Regions from separate parts of the Halobacillus rhizosphaerae genome, predicted to be linked through region 2. Evidence: a T-box and tRNA genes for the amino acid it is inferred to sense, from the RefSeq annotation. Region 2 holds a T-box; the other holds one or more tRNA genes.

Region 1 (7,553 bases), on a different contig from region 2:
TTACCCGGAAATGGATGGCGTCTCAAAGTTTGATGTTATGAAACGCAGGTGTCTAACGACGGAAAATGGAGGCACATCACAGGAAGGGAAATGTGCCTCATTATTGCGATAAGAAGGGAATGAAGAAGCTGGTACACCTATTCGATGAACCTTTTCATAAATACGCAATCTTCAAATGCTTGCACTCTTCCTATGTTATAATGGAAAAATAATCCTTTTGGTCGCCATGGTTTTATATCACACGGAAAAATAATGAGTTAGGAGGATGAGTATGAAAAAAGCAAATACTATTTTTTTGATCCTATCAGGGTTGTTGATACTCCAAAACTTTCTAATTTCCATCGGTGGAGTTGTGATGAGCAATGAACGTACTATAGCCATTCTCATGCTGGGGTTAATTCCATTACTCATATGGCTTGCTGTGCTGGTTTTGTCTAAGAAAGGGTATGTATCTGTCACGCTTCCCGTTTATGCCGTGTTGACTGGGCTGTTCGGAATTCATTTTTACCTTTTAACCACAGATCTGTCCTACGGATTCCGTAAAATCTTAGAATTATTTGGAGCGTAAAAAAAGCGTCATGAATGATAGGCCGCTCTTCCTATTTAAAAGAATTCAGCAACCATCCTTAATTTCACTGAAAACTGGCAGTCATGGTCGTCTGCCCTTAAATTGTAAGAACAATAGTTAGGAAACAAAGGTTACGCTTCTATGTAAGTCCGCAAAGTAATTTAGAATGATTAGCCATCCTCATTTCCATCATTATAAAAGAATTCAATCCCTATCGTAGTGATTACGGCCAATATTAAGCCAAACACCATACCATTTAACTCAAGACTGTATGTGTTTTTCATAACTTGAGACAAACAATAAACTAACAAAAGCACACTCAAAACACGAACCACCTGTAAAATATACTTCGTCAATGTACCCCCGCCTCCTTTATGTAAATGTTCTCATAACCGCTGAACCAGAACAATGGTTATGAATTTCAGGTTAATGGGTTGGAGGTACAGATGCTTCTGAATTCCCTATTACTGCTGGTATTTTCATGAAGCCTTCTTTTAGTCGATACTGCTTCAACTTTTCTGCAATTCTCTACACAAAAAAGCCCCTATTAGGGGCGAGGATTATAGTCTTTCAACCTGTAACCTAACTCTTTAACTAAATGTTCCTCAGTTAAGTAAATTATAAATTGGTTCCAGTTTAAAAAGTCACTATTTGTTTGAATATATTTGTCTAGAGCAGAATCTTCTATGAACCGCAAATGATTTATACTTTCCATAAGATCAATAGGAAGTCCACGTTCAAATTCGTCCACATTATTCCACTTAGTATGAGTGACAAGAAAAGAAGTTGAAATAAGTTGATGTAATTCCTTAGAGCATTCCATTCACATTACACCTCTAATTCGACTTTGTTCGACACCTATACCTTTCTATTCCCTTAATTAGTGAAGCTCACTCCCCTTTTCTCCTTTAATAAAACTTTCCATTTATAAATGACCTTACAATTCTTCATTTCCTTTTCTTGATTGCTGAAAAGATGGATTTTTGGTTTACGCACATCGCGCTTAGTGAACTTTATAATTAAGTTACTTCCAACAGAGCAGCCTCTTTGGAAAAACTAAAATATATTTCTTTACTAAGGTGGAATAGACTATGAACTTAAAGAATTTGGTCATCGCAGCGTTCTTTATAAGTGCCGTCCTATCTGGCTGCAGTTCAAACTCAGAAGTATCTGATGATACGGAGGCCAATCAAAGTGAAACAAATGACCAGGCAAGCGAAGTGAATGATACTGGGAATGATGAGTCACTAGAGAATACTGAGTCCAAAGATCATACACAGGTAGATAATGAAGATGGTAATTCAGATGAAGATACAAGCGACAATACTGCTGATTCTTCACCTAACAAGAATTCAAGTGATAGCACGGAAGACGGTATAGAAAGACACTCATTTAACAGCGCAAAAGAAGCAACCAATTATATCAAGGATTACCGCACGGTAGAACAGACCAACGTCGACCTAGGTCATGGGATTCAGGCTTCTCAGGATGCAGGAGCAGGCCACCAATATATCGTCTGGAACGAAGGAAATTGGTTAATTAAGATAGATTATCCAAATAATCCTCAAAATGCACCTGAGAAATATCCAGACAATATGGACCTCGCTACTACTATTGTTGACTATTTAGAAAATCATTATCTGCCTGCTCCTAAGGATAAAGGAGTAATTAAAATCCGTGGGTTTAAAGACTCGCCTCAGACGTTAATACAGTGGCAGAAAGATCAATTCGTTTATGTAATTGAATCGAATAAAAATAATCCAATGGAAACAATTAAAAAAGCGGTTGATTCTGGAAAAGAACTTAAGAACCAATAAGCCGGGGAACGGCAAATAGATATTTGTTTATTATTAGGTTCGAGCTTATGTAAACAGCTCTTAGTGAAGGAGTTGAATTTGTGCCCAAGCCACTTAATTACCTATTAATATATATGGTGTTTGCAGTCATTTTCACTGTTTCCTTTTGGTTTCCAAGTAAAATTACTCAGTTCCTAGGAATGGTGCTGGCGTTCGGAATTTTAACATTTTCTGTTTATGTTGTGAGAAACAGGTGAGTGAAACAGCAAATAAACTTTATAGTGAAATCTTTTGTCCCCTACTAAAGATCTAATGATCATATGGATTATAAGGAATTGACGCAGGGATCCTGGTTATGTCCATCATTTAAATAGTGCTGGAGAGGGGATTAGCTGTGAATAGTAATAATATAAAAAGGATTCCGATCGTGTTTAGCCTTTGATCGGAATCCTTTTGCATTGGACTAATTTATTTTCTTTATTCGGGAAGTTTGTTTAAAATTGTAAATCTGATTCTTTTCCAGTTAACACATTTTTAAACATGTTTGTTCTTTTACTGTTACTCGCCTTAAATATTCCATATCCATTTCCGATAACAGTGTAGATATCATCAGCTTGTTTAACCAAAATCACAGTATAGTCTTTTCTGGTTTTCATCCTAAAATCATGATCAGAAACATATGAAATATACTCGGTTTCTTTTTGTTTACTGGTTAATTTGTCTAACTCCATTTTTTGAATAGTTCCTTTATCCAGAGACTTTTCTAACTTAGATATTTTTATATCTCCACCATTGATATAGATCGTCTTTTCTCCAGACATAGGATTACCTGAAATAGTGTCGTTTACTTCAACTTGAATTGGAGTGAATGGATCCTGTGAATAAAACTTACCTTTTTTAGGAAGAATTTCTGCTTCACCAATTGAAAGAACTTTTAATTGGACAACTGAAGTTAATCCTTTGATAAGTAAGTTTTCAGGTACTGTAGGATCCTTTACCCAACTGTTTTCAATTTCGGAAGTTCCGTAAATATCTTTAGATGTGATTTCTTTGCTCTTTTCGGTCTTCTCTTCAGTAACTACATTATTCTGCTTTTCTGCTTGAACAACAGTTTTGGTATCATGATTTCCTATGTACCAAGATAACATTCCTACAAAACTTATACTTAGTAAACCTGCCATTAATTTTTTGCTATTCATTCTTTACTCCCCTCCGTTATTTAATATTCTGCATTTAAAACTGAATTGGCATCACTTATCAAACCTATAGGTTAACCAAGGTACTCATGCGAAATTTCTGAGGGATTAGGACAATCTGATGTACGGATCACGATGGATACGTAGGATCATGCTTTAACATCATTAGTCCAAGAAGCAGTCAGCAAAATGGATGATGTATTTTATAGCCGGAAAGAAAGTGAAAATTAAATTTGGTCAATAATTGGTACACCTTCAAGAAAACAAAAAGAAATGACGCGGCCTCTCCTCTGCTGAGAAACCGCGCCATTCCGGCACTTAGTATGGATGATTCCGATTGGGCTCGAACCAACGACCTCCACCCTGTCAAGGTGGCGCTCTCCCAGCTGAGCTACGGAATCATGGGTATGTAGTTCGTTCGTCCGTTTGAATTGGACAAATATTAATATACAATGGATTTAGAGCAATGTCAACGATAGATTAATATTTTGTGTGGTTTTTGTAAACATCGTTACTTTGCTCATAATTCTTAAGTTCCTAAGAGCGATCTTTTCTACTTTTTTGACAATTGTATGATAAAATGGATATGGTAAGTTTATATTGATTCAGACGCGGGAATTTCTTTAGAAACTTCCTTGCTTAATAGGAGGTGGTCTAATTGGGCAGAGATGGCACCATGACTGACTATACAATTGATAGTAAATACTTAAATGAGACAATGAAGCTGAAAGTGTATACCCCTAAAAATTTCTCCCCTTTGTATAAGTACCACTTCTGTATCATGCAGGATGGTAACGATTATTTTCAAATGGGTCGTGCAGCGACGCTCAGTGATCAGCTGCATGAACAACAGGAAATTGAAAATACAATTTTCATTGGGATACATTATAATGATAAGTATGACCGTCAGGATAAATATCATCCAGATGGGAAGAAACAAGGCGATTACGTGAATTTCCTCATTCGTGAAGTCGTCCCTTTTCTAGATGAAAAGCTGCCTGGCTACCATATGGGAAGGGGAAGAACATTAGTTGGAGATTCCCTTGCAGGCACGCTTGCCCTAATGACAGCGGTCAAATTTCCAAATGTATTCGGAAACGTAATTATGCAGAGTCCTTATGTAGATGAACATGTGTTGGAAGTTGTCCGTTCTACTAAAGACTTATCTTCTCTCACGGTTTACCATACAATTGGAAATCAGGAGTCAGATGTAGAAACTACCGAGGGTGCCAGAAAGAATTTTCTTGAGCCAAACCGGGAGCTGAAAGACTTCCTTGAAAAACAGCCGATTTCCTATACCTTTCACGAATTAGATGGGAACCACACTTGGAAGTACTGGCAGCAGGATTTCAAGCGGGCATTGACCACAGTGTTCGGTGACTAAACACATACTTTTATAAAACAATAGATCCAGGAGGGAACATGCAAATGAGATACGGGATAGCAGTATTTCCATCGAAAAAAATCCAAGATGTAGCTAATTCTTACAGAAAACGTTATGACCCCCATTACGCCCTTATTCCGCCACATATTACTCTTAAAGAGCCTTTTGAAGCGGAAGAAGATGAAATTAATGGGAAAATCATTCCAGAATTGAAAGAAGTTGCGTCAGTCACGGAACCTTTTTCAATTGGCATTTTCAAAGTAAGTACTTTTTCACCTGTGACGAATACGATCTATCTAAAAGTCGAGAATTCTGATGAAATTTCTAATTTAAACAACAGGCTTCATTCTGATAAATTACCAGGTGAAATGGAATTCTCCTTTGTTCCGCATATCACGATTGCGCAAAAGCTTTCTGACGATGAATTTTCAGATGTCTATGGAAGTTTGAGTATGGGCAAATTCGATCTTCACGATCACATCGATCGTTTCCAGCTTCTTTACCAACTGGAAAACGGAGCATGGAGTGTTTATGAAACCTTTCGTCTTGGAGAAAAGACACTATAACTATGCGAATTGAATTAGTTGAAAATGACCGGCAGAAACAAGACGCCTTTCAAGTAAGGCGTCTCGTTTTTATTGAAGAACAGAATGTCCCAGAAGATCGTGAACACGATGAGTTTGATGAAACGGCACTCCATTTGGTAGGGTATTTACATGAAAAACCGGTGGCTGCAGCCAGAATTCAATTTAAAGATGATTATGGAAAGTTAGAACGGATCTGTGTCTTAAAAAGTGAACGCGGATCATCCTATGGCCGCCAGCTCATTCAATACATGGAAGATGTAATTAGTTCAAAATCATGCAGCAAAGTAAAGTTAAATTCTCAAACCCATGCGGAAGGCTTTTATAAACTGCTAGGCTATCAGACAATTTCAGATTCATTTATAGATGCAGGCATTCCGCATGTAACGATGATGAAAGATCTGCATTAACAACCTGTCCCATCACGGACAGGTTTTTTTGTATAAAAAAGTACCTGGCTGACCAAAATGGAGAAAAGCATATACAAATCGGGGACGTGAAGGTATGGATTATTTACGAATATTGGTGGAAATCTTATTTGGCTTTTTGGCTCTCTTCTTATTAACCAAATTTCTTGGAAAAACACAGATCACACAAATTACGGCCTTTGACTTTATTTCAGCTCTCGTGCTAGGTGAATTAGTGGGAAATGCCTTGTATGATAATGAAATTGGAATATTGAAGGTGGGATTTTCTGTTATCGTCTGGGGTGTATTGATTTACACTACAGAGATCCTTACGGAGAAATTCAAAGGAACTCGTGCGTTATTAGAAGGAAAACCATCTCTCATTATTCATAAGGGGAAGATTAACCGAGATGCCTTAAAGCAGTGTAACTTAGATATTAACCAAATGCAGCATTTACTACGGGCCAAAGATGTATTCTCCATTCAGGATGTAGAATACGCTGTCCTTGAAACTGATGGGACGGTATCCGTTATGAAGAAACCCGCTCAGCAGAATGCGACCAAAGCAGACTTAAACATCCCGCTTAAGCCAGTTCCCCTGCCTATGACCTTAATTAGCGATGGGGAAATTCTTAAAGATAACTTAAAAGAAACAGGTTATGATGAAAGCTGGCTGACTCAGCAGCTGAAATTTCAGGAAATTAATGAAGTTAATCAAGTATTATATGCAGAATACAAAGAAGGAGAACCGTTGTTTGTGCTCCCCTTCTAATCCTCCGGTTCTGGGTAAAAACACCAGCGGTACTGTTCAATTTTATCCGATATAACACCCTGACTCTTTAAAGCAAGCACATAGGCTGTACATGCAGTGCGATACAATAGAAATTGTGCGAGTCTATCAGCAGGGACTTGGTAAAAACGGCACATTTCTCCAATGGTTTGTTCTAATGAGATGCCGTCAGGATATTCCCTTATATATTCAGTCAGCCATGTTAATAAATTTTGATGATAGTCAATATTTGCTTGTACCGAATTCTGAAATTCTTCTTCATAAATCCCATGTCCGGGTACTGCCCCGCTCACATCTAATTGCAATAATATACGGAGACTATCCAATGTTTTATTTACATCAGTGACGAAAGGAATCCCGTGCTTCGATAGAATTTCCGGCCCAAAATAAGCGTCTGCTGCGAACAATACTCGTTCATAACTTAAGGCAAGCTGATGATAGCTGTGACCTGGAAGAAGATAAGCCTTAAGCAATAACTCGCCTGCTTGAAATTCTCCTTCAGTAATTAGCTCGTCCACTTGAAGGGGTGAACCCTGGAGAAACTTGTTCTGTACTTCACTGAAGGGATCATTGCCACCCAGCAAGTAAAGCGGTTCTAGAAGCGGATATTTCATAATTGCCTCTTCTAAAACAGGGGCCAGCGTATAAACGGAGTAATTAGATTGTATATATTGTGCGCCTCCATAATGATCTGTATGAGCATGAGTAATAAAAAGGTGAGTTAAAGGAAGATCCCTGGTATGAAGCTCTTTCAGAACCTTTTTGCTGGTGGATTTATCTATACCTGTATCCACCAGCATTCCGGTGTTCCCGTTCGTTATATATCCG
Region 2 (7,553 bases):
ATGACTGTTTATGATACGCTACCATTAAAAGATAGTCAGGATCTGATCCATGCATGTATCGAGCACAGTACAGTGGATGCTTTAACTTTCACTAGTCCTTCAACGATCGATGCTTTTATGGAGGCGCTCGGCAAGGGAAAGCAGAAAGCGCTGAGTTTTCCTTGTTTCTGTATTGGACCGACAACAGGAGCGAGGGCACGTGAAAAGGGATTTAAAGAAATCTATATTCCTGAGCAGTATACCCTCTCTCATATGGTAGACCAAATAATTAAATACTTTTCCAATAAAGGAGTTTAATATCATGAAAGAATTAGAGTTTAAACGTCACCGCCGCCTCCGCAGCACAGATAATATGCGTGCGCTAGTGAGAGAAACCCACTTACTTAAAGACGATTTGATTTTCCCTATTTTTGTGCTGGAAGAAAATGATGTAAAGAACGAAGTACCTTCCATGCCTGGAGTTTATCAAGTCTCGCTTAATTACTTAACCGAAGAAATGAACGAGCTGGTGAACTTAGGGATCAAATCAGTGATTGTGTTTGGAGTACCCCAGGAAAAAGATGAAGCAGGCAGTGAAGCCTATAACGAAGAAGGCATCGTGCAAAGAGCAATTCGCCAAATCAAAGAAGAAGTCCCTTCACTTACAGTTATAGCGGATACATGCCTCTGTCAGTACACTGACCACGGGCACTGTGGAGTGGTTCGTAATGGAGATATTGCGAATGATGAATCTCTTGAACTAATCACGAAAACGGCAATTACTCAAGCGCAGGCGGGAGCAGACATTATTGCTCCGTCTAATATGATGGATGGTTTTGTAGCTGCGATCCGTCAGGGATTAGATGAGGCCGGTTACAGCCAAATTCCTGTCATGAGTTACGCAGTAAAATATGCTTCAGCTTTTTATGGACCTTTCCGTGATGCTGCGCATAGTACGCCGCAGTTTGGTGACCGTAAAGCTTACCAAATGGACCCGGCCAATCGTCTAGAGGCCATCAGGGAAGCTGAATCCGATGTGGAAGAAGGAGCGGACTTTCTTATCGTGAAACCTTCTCTTGCGTACCTTGATATCATGAGAGAAGTGAAAGACCGCTTTCGTTTGCCGCTGGTGGCTTACAATGTAAGCGGCGAATATGCCATGATTAAAGCTGCCGCCCAAAATGGCTGGGTGGATGAGAAAGCGATTGTACTTGAAAAATTAACAGCCATGAAGCGCGCTGGGGCAGATTTGATTATTACCTACTTTGCCAAAGACGCAGCCAAATGGCTTAGTGAATCATAATCTTTAGATCTGAAAGGGATGGTAGGAATTGAAAAAATTTGAGCGTTCCATTGAAGCTTACAAAGAAGCTGTAAACTTGATGCCCGGGGGAGTAAATTCTCCAGTAAGGGCGTTTAACTCTGTAAATATGGATCCTATTTTTATGGAAAGAGGAAAAGGCTCTAAAATTTATGATATAGATGGTCATGAGTATATCGATTATGTCTTAAGCTGGGGCCCGCTCATCTTAGGGCATGCTGACGATCGCGTAGTCGAAGCTCTAAAGAAAACAACTGAACTTGGCACAAGCTTCGGTGCACCGACTGAGATCGAAAATAAATTAGCCAAATTAGTGACTGAACGCGTCCCTTCTATTGAAATGCTTCGTATGGTGAACTCAGGTACAGAAGCTACGATGAGTGCGCTTCGTGTTGCCCGTGGTTATACTGGCCGCGATAAAATCCTGAAGTTTGAAGGCAATTACCACGGTCATGGAGATTCACTGTTAATTAAAGCAGGATCAGGAGTGGCGACGTTAGGACTCCCGGATTCTCCAGGCGTCCCTGAATCGATTGCCCAAAATACGATTACCGTACCTTACAATGATTTAGAAAGTGCTCGTTACGTTTTTGAGCAATACGGAGATGATCTTGCTGCTGTTATTATTGAGCCTGTATCAGGAAATATGGGTGTGGTTCCACCAGATGAAAACTTTCTGCAAGGCTTGCGCACGCTCACAGAAAATAATGGCACTGTTCTAATCTTCGATGAAGTGATGACTGGATTCCGGGTAGGTTATAACTGTGCCCAGGGTCACTTTAACGTCACTCCTGATATGACTTGCTTAGGAAAAGTAATCGGCGGAGGACTTCCTGTAGGCGCTTATGGAGGGAAACGAGAGATTATGGAACGTGTAGCTCCTGTTGGTGACATTTATCAAGCGGGCACGTTATCAGGAAACCCTCTGGCCATGACTGCCGGGTATGAGACCCTTTCTGCTATGACAGAAGATCAATATGCAAAAATCAGCAAAAAGGTTGACCGTTTAATGGAAGGATTTCAGGAAGCGGCTACGGAAAACAACATTCCTTATACCGTTAACCGTGCCGGATCTATGGTTGGCTTCTTCTTTAATCAAGAGCCGGTTACCAACTTTGAAACTGCCAGTCGATCTAATCTGGATATGTTTGCAAGGTACTACCGGGGCATGATTGAAGAGGGAATCTTCCTACCCCCTTCTCAATTTGAAGGACTTTTTCTATCTGCTGCCCATACGGACGAAGATATTGAAAGAACCATTGAAGCAGCGAAGAAAGTATTTTCCACCCTGTAAACGGAAATAGAATATCTATACCATTAGCAAACTCGGACCTTTCGATTGGTTCGAGTTTGCTTTGTTTTACGATAAGTTAGAGTTTTGCCACCGTTTATATTCCTATTGTAAGATCATTCTTTCTAAGTACCCGTTTACCGTTGTCTCCTTTTCTATGTATATAACCATACCTCTTGCATAAGTTGTAATAGATGGCTGAGTTTCACCTTATAAGGGAGGGGACATTAAATTGCAAAATAAAGCATTTTCATTTCAATTAGATGAATCTCTATGGTTTAAGGAAGGACAGGGTGTAAGGGAACTTCTAGGCATTTCCCTGGAACCGGAAATTACTATAGAACAATTGCAAAATGAAGTACGGCTGCTTGGGACCGTTGAATTAACTGGAGAATATCTTCCTGATCAGGAAAGGACTCAATATGAGGAAATCCCCACAGTGCAATCCATAAGAGTCATCAGCGAAGTGGAGAGAGGAGAAGAAGGAGTTCATTATTTTTCTCATTCTTTTCCAGTGGAGATAACGGTTCCGAATGAAAGAGTTCACGATGTAAATACCGTACTGGTAGAAATAGAAAACTTTGATTATGAACTGCCTGCTACAAACCAGTTGCGACTGCAGGCTCAAATGAATATCAATGGTATCCGTCAGCCGAAGACCAATGAAATTGCGGATGAAGTTGAATCTTTTGATGAATCAACGACCATTGGGCCGGTAAACTACCAACCTCAAGATACGCAAGAAAAACCAACCGTATATCAGCGGGAAACGCCTTTGGTTTCATTAAATGATGGCCAGTCTCATCACGATGCGGATGAAAGCAGTGGAAGGTGGACTTATAAAAAAACGCAGACCTTTAACGAGTTTTTTGGTAAGGAAGAGAAGAACGAAGAAGTATTCCAGGAATCAGAAGAAAGTAGTAGCGGCTGGGAAATGACTACAGTCATCGAATCGAGTTCCTCTTCATCTATAGCTAATAAATCTACCGCTTCATCTGAAGAGGAGTCTTCAGATGAAAAAGCAAGTGTGCATGGCATTAAGCAAATATTTAAACACTTATTTCCTAATCGAGAAGATTCCTATACTCAAATGAAAATGTACATTGTCCAGGAGGATGAAACGCTGGCAACTATTGCTGAAAGGTATGAGATTTCTTTAAGCAAATTAGAGAAGATGAATGCAAATCGAGATAGTATCGCTCCTGGACAAATCGTGTACATTCCAAGCTAAATCCATTTCAAGTGAAAGGCAAGGTACAGGCCGATAATTATGCCCGTTAAAAAAACGTCAATCGTTGTAGGGAGAAATATGGTGCGGAGCAGCTGGTAAATCATAATAGGTAAGAGCGCTGTTTCGATAAGAAATAACCAGTATCTGCACCATGGAGGTAAACGGTATCTGTAAAATCTGCTCATTTCTTTCACCTCCTTTCATGTTAGGAACCGCCTATTTTTTTAAAAACAGTTGACTAAAATAGTGAATTCTATATACAATATGTAATAGAACTCCTATACGTGAAATGCCAGGAAAGGGAAGAGTATATAATCAACTCCTTTAGAGAGGAAAACAATTGCTGAAAGTTTTCCAGGTTTGTTGGTTGTAGAAGGTCGCCCTGGATGCGCAGCTTCTTTGAAAGGTTAACAGTAGAAGAAGCCGGTTAGAAGCCGTTATTAATTTTAAGTGTGCAGAATAAGTATATGCTGCAAATTAAGGTGGTACCACGGAAATCAATCCCTTTCGTCCTTTATTGGATGGAAGGGATTTTTTGTATTTTTAAAAGACTAAAAGGAGGAAGATCATTATGAAAGAAACAGATCTTTCAATGCCGACAAAATATGATCCAGCAGCCGTTGAAAAGGATCGCTATCAATATTGGATAGACGGAAAGTTTTTTGAAGCAGAAAGAGATTCGAAGAAAGAACCTTATACCGTAGTGATTCCACCGCCAAATGTAACGGGTAAGCTTCATCTAGGCCACGCCTGGGATACAACGCTGCAGGATATACTTACTCGAGTAAAACGAATGCAGGGCTATGACGTACTCTGGCTGCCTGGAATGGATCATGCGGGAATCGCTACTCAAGCCAAAGTAGAAGGGAAATTAAAAGAACAAGGTCAGTCCAGACACGAACTGGGGCGTGGAAAATTCCTGGAGAAATCCTGGGAATGGAAAGAAGAGTATGCTCAATTCATTCGTACTCAATGGGAAAAGATGGGTCTGGGACTCGATTATTCTCGTGAGCGCTTTACGCTGGACGAAGGACTTTCCGAGGCCGTGAAAGAAGTTTTCGTTAAATTGTATGAGAAGGATCTAATTTATCGCGGCGAATACATCATCAATTGGGATCCAGCGACACAAACTGCTCTGTCTGATATTGAAGTGGAATATCAGGATATCCAAGGCGCTTTCTACCACATGCGTTACCCAATTAAAGACGAAGATGGGTTCATAGAAATTGCTACCACTCGTCCAGAAACGATGCTTGGAGATACCGCCATTGCTGTTCACCCTAATGATGAGCGATACCAGCATTTAATTGGGAAAAAGGCTGTTCTGCCGATTATCGGCAGGGAGATTGAAATTGTGGCGGATGATTATGTAGATATGGAATTTGGTTCAGGAGCCGTGAAGATTACTCCAGCTCATGATCCTAATGACTTCGAAATTGGTAACCGTCATAAATTAGAGCGGATTCTTGTCATGAATGAAGATGGAACCATGAATGAGAACGCTGGGAAATATCAAGGGATGGATCGTTTTGAATGCCGTAAGCAGATTATTCAGGATCTTCAAGAGCAAGGTGTGTTATTTAACATAGAAGATCATCTGCATTCTGTAGGGCATTCTGAGCGAAGCGGGGCAGTGGTAGAACCTTACCTTTCTACCCAATGGTTTGTTAATATGGAGCCGCTTGCTAAAGCTGCTGTTGATTTGCAAGGCGGAGAGGATAAGGTTAGTTTTGTACCTGACCGCTTTGAGAAAACTTATTTAAACTGGATGGAAAATATTCGAGATTGGTGTATTTCCCGGCAGCTTTGGTGGGGTCACAGAATTCCTGCTTGGTATCACAAAGAAACAGGAGAAATTCATGTTAGCAAGGAAGCACCGGCAGATATTGAGAACTGGGAACAGGACGAAGATGTATTAGATACCTGGTTCTCTTCAGCGCTCTGGCCGTTTTCTACATTAGGATGGCCGGATCTTGATCAGGAAGACTTTAAGAAGTACTTCCCGACCAATGTTCTTGTTACAGGCTATGACATTATTTTCTTCTGGGTTAGCCGGATGATTTTCCAGTCAGTTGAATTTACAGGCGAACGACCATTTGAAGATGTACTGATCCACGGACTGGTTAGAGATGCTGATGGAAGGAAAATGAGTAAGTCACTAGGCAATGGTGTAGATCCTATGGATGTTATTGATAAATATGGAGCGGACTCCCTCCGTTACTTCTTATCAACGGGATCCTCACCCGGACAGGATTTACGTTTTCAGTGGGAAAAAGTAGAATCCACATGGAATTTCGCCAATAAAATATGGAATGCTTCCAGATTTGCTTTAATGAATATGGGTGACCTTGAATTTAAAAACATTGATATCTCTGGGGAAAAGTCCGTAGCAGATGAATGGATTCTCACTCGATTGAATCAAACAATAGAACAAGTGACGAGAAATATTGACCGGTACGAATTTGGAGAAGCAGGACGTCATTTGTATAACTTCATTTGGGATGAATTCTGTGATTGGTATATTGAAATGGCAAAGATTCCGCTTTATGGGGAGGATGAAGCAAGAATTCACACAACTCGTTCTATTCTTGCCTATTCGCTGGATCAAATCATGCGGATGCTTCATCCATTCATGCCGTTTATTACAGAAGAAATTTGGCAGCACCTTCCTCATGAAGGAGAATCAATTACGCAGGCATCCTGGCCGGTAGTAAGGGATGAATTCCATAATGAGCAAGCTGTTCAAGAAATGGAGCGACTTGTATCTATAATCAGGTCTGTTCGTAATATACGCTCTGAAGTTGACACTCCGATGTCTAAGCAAATCCAATTGCTGATTCAGGCGAAAGATGAAGAAGTAGTGAAAGAGCTGGAGAAGAACAGAAGCTATCTAGAGCGTTTCTGTAATCCAAGCGAGTTAAACATCGCTATTGATCTGCAGGCACCGGAAAAAGCGATGTCCGCAGTTGTGACCGGAGCAGAGCTCTTCTTGCCGCTTGCAGGTTTAATTAACATTGACGATGAAATTAAACGATTGGAAAAAGAGAGAGATAAATGGGACCAAGAAGTTACTAGAGTTCAAAAGAAACTGGCCAATGAAGGATTCGTAAGTAAGGCACCTGAACATGTGGTCGAGGAAGAACGTACAAAAGAAACGGACTATCTAGATAAACGGAATAAAGTGGAAGCAAGAATTAAAGAATTAAAAGCATAACTGGATGAAGGAGGGTATTCACAGGGAATACTCTCCTCTTTTTGAAAAGAGGGAATGGTCGTGTTGAATTATAAGGAAGCACTTGAATGGATTCATTCACGAGAGAAATTTAAAGTTAAACCAGGGTTAAAACGTATGAGCTGGATGATGGAAAAGCTTGGGCGTCCCGAATTAAAGTTTGAAGCGGTTCATGTGGCAGGAACGAATGGAAAAGGTTCCACCGTCTCCTTCCTAAGACATTTATTACAGGAGCAAGGATACCGAATAGGAACATTTACTTCTCCTTACATTATCCGCTTTAATGAAAGAATCAGTCTTAATGGTGACCCTATTAGTGACCAGGAACTTGCAGCGCTAACTGAGAAAATCAGACCGTTAGCAGAGGAACTGGGAAGAATGCCGCTAGGAGAACCCACGGAATTCGAAATCATTACAGCGATGGCAATGCTATATTTCGCAGAGAGTCAGCTGGACTATGCGATTTTCGAAACGGGTCTTGGGGGGAGGTATGATTCCA

What was found. A T-box is a leader RNA that pairs with one kind of tRNA and senses whether it is charged. The one in region 2 lies ahead of Q7A53_RS00860 (valine--tRNA ligase), so its partner is inferred to be a tRNA-Val.
Region 1: it has a tRNA-Val gene. The T-box ahead of Q7A53_RS00860 (valine--tRNA ligase) is inferred to sense a tRNA for this amino acid. The anticodon was not compared.

The regions. Positions count from the first base shown of each region.
Region 1 is NZ_JAUTWQ010000005.1:74,368-81,920, reverse strand. Features, by position in the region: gene Q7A53_RS07575 (hypothetical protein) at 272-568, shown strand; gene Q7A53_RS07570 (hypothetical protein) at 739-924, opposite strand; gene Q7A53_RS07565 (hypothetical protein) at 1,116-1,391, opposite strand; gene Q7A53_RS07560 (hypothetical protein) at 1,660-2,385, shown strand; gene Q7A53_RS07555 (hypothetical protein) at 2,859-3,563, opposite strand; tRNA gene Q7A53_RS07550 (tRNA-Val) at 3,889-3,961, opposite strand; gene Q7A53_RS07545 (alpha/beta hydrolase) at 4,219-4,944, shown strand; gene Q7A53_RS07540 (YjcG family protein) at 4,989-5,510, shown strand; gene Q7A53_RS07535 (GNAT family N-acetyltransferase) at 5,513-5,938, shown strand; gene Q7A53_RS07530 (YetF domain-containing protein) at 6,033-6,707, shown strand; gene Q7A53_RS07525 (MBL fold metallo-hydrolase) at 6,704-7,553, opposite strand, start outside.
Region 2 is NZ_JAUTWQ010000001.1:172,141-179,693, forward strand. Features, by position in the region: gene Q7A53_RS00835 (uroporphyrinogen-III synthase) at 1-297, shown strand, start outside; gene hemB (porphobilinogen synthase) at 302-1,282, shown strand; gene hemL (glutamate-1-semialdehyde 2,1-aminomutase) at 1,362-2,594, shown strand; gene spoVID (stage VI sporulation protein D) at 2,824-3,822, shown strand; gene Q7A53_RS00855 (hypothetical protein) at 3,819-4,007, opposite strand; T-box leader at 4,108-4,340, shown strand; gene Q7A53_RS00860 (valine--tRNA ligase) at 4,394-7,036, shown strand; gene Q7A53_RS00865 (bifunctional folylpolyglutamate synthase/dihydrofolate synthase) at 7,091-7,553, shown strand, end outside.